DNA from 2 places in the Bacillus sp. WC2503 genome. Region 2 is predicted to be linked to the other one. Evidence: riboswitches for the same ligand, from Rfam matches in the RefSeq annotation. Region 2 holds a riboswitch; the other holds the start of a gene.
The links. Region 2 has a riboswitch for S-adenosylmethionine ahead of mtnW (2,3-diketo-5-methylthiopentyl-1-phosphate enolase). Riboswitches for the same ligand answer to the same signal wherever they lie in the genome.

Region 1: another riboswitch for S-adenosylmethionine. It lies ahead of ACUN26_RS12555 (M20 family metallopeptidase); the one in region 2 lies ahead of mtnW (2,3-diketo-5-methylthiopentyl-1-phosphate enolase).

What each region holds. Positions count from the first base shown of each region.
Region 1 is NZ_JBQYMD010000001.1:2,452,426-2,454,889, reverse strand. It holds gene ACUN26_RS12560 (AAA domain-containing protein) at 1-1,023, shown strand, start outside; SAM riboswitch class I at 1,099-1,200, shown strand; gene ACUN26_RS12555 (M20 family metallopeptidase) at 1,289-2,464, shown strand, end outside.
Region 2 is NZ_JBQYMD010000001.1:3,300,573-3,303,036, reverse strand. It holds gene ACUN26_RS16795 (2-hydroxy-3-keto-5-methylthiopentenyl-1-phosphate phosphatase) at 1-16, opposite strand, end outside; gene mtnW (2,3-diketo-5-methylthiopentyl-1-phosphate enolase) at 13-1,257, opposite strand; SAM riboswitch class I at 1,322-1,427, opposite strand; gene ACUN26_RS16785 (pyridoxal phosphate-dependent aminotransferase) at 1,480-2,464, opposite strand, start outside.

The DNA.
Region 1 (2,464 bases), 850 kb from region 2:
GACATATCGAAGTTTACGAATTCATTTATTTATAAAAATAGAGTATACGATCATCCGTCTGTTTCAGAGCGTAAAGAACTTGCACAGTTACAGCCGTTCGCAAATGAGGCGAGTGTTTTATTTGATACGAGTTTAATGGGAGCATTTTCGTTAAAAGATGCTGCTTCGGGTTCTCGTTTTAATATTATGTCTGGTTTAGTAGCGATGCAAATGATGTTAATCGGACTGCTAGATGGTGTGCAATCGATCGGTGTGGTTACGCCTTACAGGGCGCAGTCACGCTTTTTATCAACGTGTATCAGGGAAATGTTGCAGAGAACGAAATATCAAAACATACCAGTATTAGCGGCGACAGTTCATAAGTTTCAAGGTTCTGAAAGAGATATGATGATCTTTGATACTGTTGATAGTTATCCACAAGAACGACCTGGTGTGTTATTCTTTGACCATAAAAACCATCGCCTCGTCAATGTAGCAGTAACGAGAGCGAGAGGGAAGTTCATTCAATTATCGGATTGCCATTATATGCGTAAAAATCTTTCGAGAAAACAAGCCTTATCACAATTAACAGCTCATATAGAACGTCACGGGGATGTGTATGATCGCACGACATCCAGACAATTATGGGAGCGGAAAATATCGAAACGATTACGCTGGTTTATGGAAATGAATCTGGAGGAAACGAAAGGGCTATTAAAAGATATTTTAGCTGCAAAACGAAAAATCATTATTTCACTTCCAAGTACGAAGCAAGTAGATAAACGAGTATGGCAAGCGTTAATGCGTACAAATGCACAAATAACGGTTTATAGTGATGGACCAGTTCCGTTAAAAAACGTAAAGTTACAAAGACAAAATAAAGCATTCCCATTTGTATTAATCGATGATGAAATCTTTTGGGCAGGGGCACCACTCACATCTCAAATGATGTTTGAAGGTAGTACGGAATTTCCGTACATATGTGCAAGACTACAAGCACCTGAGACAATTGGTGTATTAAAAGGATTTTTAGATATTCGGTAAATTCGGATAGGAATTCCTTGACTTTTGCTTGGGATGAACTTAGAATGAAAATAATTTAATACAATTTTATGAAAATTCTTATCACGAGAGGTTGAGGGACTGGCCCTATGACACCTCGGCAGCGGATTCTTTACGAATACTGTGCCAATTCCAGCAAGGTAACTTGAAAGATAAGAAAGAAGCTCATTTTGACTGTATATACAGAAGCCTCTTTCTATCCTTTAGAAAGAGGCTTTTTTACGTGAAAATAAAAGGAGGAAGAAAAATGGGAGCGACAAGAGTAACGTCACAAAGAAAAACAATTGAAGAGAGCATAGAAAGAAATAAGGAAAAGTACATAAAAACAAGTCATGATATTCATGCGAATCCAGAGATTGGTAATCAAGAATTTTATGCATCAAGAACGTTAAGTTTATTACTAGGTAGTGCTGGTTTTCAGCTGCAGCATAATATAGCTGGGCATGAAACAGGTTTTATCGCACGAAAAAGTTCAGGAAAACAAGGACCAGTTATCGCATTTTTAGCGGAATATGATGCTTTACCAGGACTCGGTCATGCGTGTGGTCACAATTTAATTGGCACAATTAGCGTTGCAGCAGCAATCGCATTATCAGAAACGCTTGAAGAAATCGGCGGAGAAGTTGTCGTGTTTGGAACACCAGCAGAAGAGGGCGGGCCTAATGGTAGCGCAAAGTCGAGTTATGTAAAAGCTGGGTTATTTAAAAACATTGATGCGGCGCTTATGATTCATCCGAGCGGAAAGACAGCGACGACGAACCCTTCACTAGCAGTCGATCCACTTGATTTTCATTTTTACGGAAAAACAGCTCATGCCGCAGCTTCACCTGAAGAAGGGATTAACGCATTAGATGCGGTGATTCAGCTTTACAACAGTATTAATGCACTTCGCCAACAACTTCCCTTAGACGTGAAAATTCATGGCGTCATTACAGAAGGCGGAAAAGCACCTAATATTATTCCTGACTATGCCGCAGCAAGGTTCTTCATCCGTGCAGCTACGCGAAAAAGATGTGCGGAAGTAACAGAAAAAGTAAGAAATATAGCACAAGGAGCAGCGTTAGCAACAGGTGCAAAAGTAAAAATTCATCAATTCCAAAATGAAATTGATGAACTACTCGTAACAAAAACATATAACGACATCGTAGCGGAAGAACTAGAACTACTAGGTGAAGAAGTAAATCGTAAAGAAAGAATCGGCATCGGCTCAACCGACGCCGGAAACGTCAGCCAAGTCGTACCGACCATTCACCCGTACATTAAAATAGGTCCAGATGACTTAATTGCGCATACGAATGAATTTAGAGAAGCAGCCCGTTCAGAATTAGGAGACAAAGCGCTAATTACATCTGCAAAAGCATTAGCAAATACGGCGTATCGATTAATTACGGAAGAAGGGTTGTTAGAGAAGGTGAAGGAAGAG
Region 2 (2,464 bases):
ATACTTGAATACTCATAATTTCACCTCATAAGAGGGATTTCCCCATATTTGTAGTGCGCTATGCAAATTTATGTCATCTACTTCATGGAGTAGATTACCTTGCAAAGTAGCATCAATTGCAGTGCGGAAAGCCTTTCCACCACCTTGCGCCCCATACGGATGCCCATGTATGCCGCCGCCCGCATTAATAACAACATCTTTACCGAAGTCTCGTAGAATAAAGGGAACGAAACCAGGATGAATGCCAGCAGATGGGACAGAGAAACTTTTCTTGAAAAACGCATCGTCTTCAGTTAGATAGTTTGAAATGTTGAAAGCCTCTTCCTTTTCTAACGCAACACTTCCGTATGGAGACGGGAATAAAGAAAAATCAGCACCAGCATAACGTAGTAGCTTTCCAAGTAATAATGGAGATGAGACCCCATATAGCTTGGATGCTGAATAAGCACCACTTACAGCAGGGTGTGCCATAATAGGAACTGGGATTTCATCATCTTCTGCCAGTGATTGTAGTACATCTAGTCCGTAAGCAAATACATTAAATAATAGAATATCAGCACCAGCCTGCACTGCGCGTTTCGCATTTTCTTTTAAGTCGAAAGTTCGCCCTGTTAAATTTACGGCATATAATGTTTTATGGCCGTATGTTTCATATACGGATTGTAAAACTTCTTTTCCAGATACAATTCGCTTCGCAAGTGGTGTTAAGGAGTTCTCGAATAAAATTTCATCATCTTTTACGATATCCACACCACCAATTGCTTGATCGCGTAATTGAGTTTTTAAGTATCCAATATTTCGTCCAATCATTCCTTTGAAAATGCTCATTAAAAGGGGACGGTTATACACTTGTACACGATTTCGAATACCGTCTATACCGAATTTTGGACCAGGAAAGTGCTTTTTTAATTCGTCTGAAAACGTTAAGTCAATTAATTTCACTTCGCCATCAAGTGATAACTTTCCGAATGTAGTTGTTAAAATCGCTGGTAAATCTGGACTGAAATTTAATAATGGGTATTCGATTTTAATAATCCCACGTTTTACTTTTTTGCGTAGATACGAATTGATATGTTCTTGTTCATCTAATTCCTCAATATGAATGACGTTGCCTTTATGTTGTTTTAATTGTTCTTGTAATAAATGTGGCAAATGAGTCCAAGAGCCAATTGTTAAACCGAGTGCAATTTGTTCAGCCTTTTTGTCTAAGTTAAGTGAATCGTCATGGATTAAATACGTCGCTATAATTCCGCTCATTGTTATAACCTCCTAGTTAAATAAAAAAACCTCTCAGCTAAGGAGAGGTTTTTTTACAACCAGCTCCTTATCTGTCAGCGTAATGCTGCGAGAATTAGCACCGTGTCTACAATTGTAGATCGGTTGCCGGGTTTCGTCGGGCTCGTCCCTCCACCTGCTCTTGATAAGAAGTATTTAGAAATGTTTAAATTTTTAAGATAACTGAATTTTGTCAGATATTTTTCATGTTGTCAACGACTTTTTGAAAAAATTTAATTTATCAATTCGATTAATTGCTTCTCGTAATCGTTCTTCTGTGTGCAAGAGACCAACGCGGACGTATCCTTCACCGTGTTCACCAAATCCAACACCAGGAGCAACTGCAACGTGTGCTTTTTCTAGCAAAATATCAGAAAATTGCTCAGATGTATAGCCTTCTGGTACAGGAAGCCATGCAAAGAAGGATCCGGTTGGGATGTCTACATTCCAACCGATAGAGTGACAAGCTGAAATAAGAGCATTTCTTCGAGATTCGTAACTATTTACAAGATCTACGACGCAAGATTGTGAACTTAATAGCGCTTCGCGGGCAGCGTCTTGAACTGCACCAAAAATACTAACATACATATGATCTTGCAATAGGTTAATTGTTTCGATGACACTTTCATTCCCTATGGCAAAAGCAATACGCCATCCAGCCATATTGAAAGTTTTGGATAATGTGTAAATTTCAATTCCTATATCTTTTGCACCGTCTGCTTGCAAGAAACTAACCGGTTTTTGACCATCAAATCCGATCGCACCGTAAGCAAAATCGTGAACGACTAATATATTATGTTTATTAGCAAAATGAATGGTTTCATCAAAGAAATCTTTTGATACAGTAGCACCAGTAGGATTGTTTGGATAGTTTAAAAACATTAACTTTGCTTGTTTCGCAATAGCGTCATCAATTTTTGTATAATCTGGTAAAAATTTATTTTCGGCAATAAGCGGCATTGTTTCAAATTGTGCTTTTGCTAAAGCAACTCCGGATAAATAATCTGGATAGCCTGGATCGGGAACGAGAATCGTATCACCAGGATTGGTAAAACACATTGGTAATTCTACTAATCCAGCTTTTCCACCAAACAAAATAGCAACTTCAGTTTTTGGATTTACTACTACATCATATTCACGTTGATAGAATGTTGCCACGGCTTCTTTTAAGCTTTCGTGTCCGCGAAAT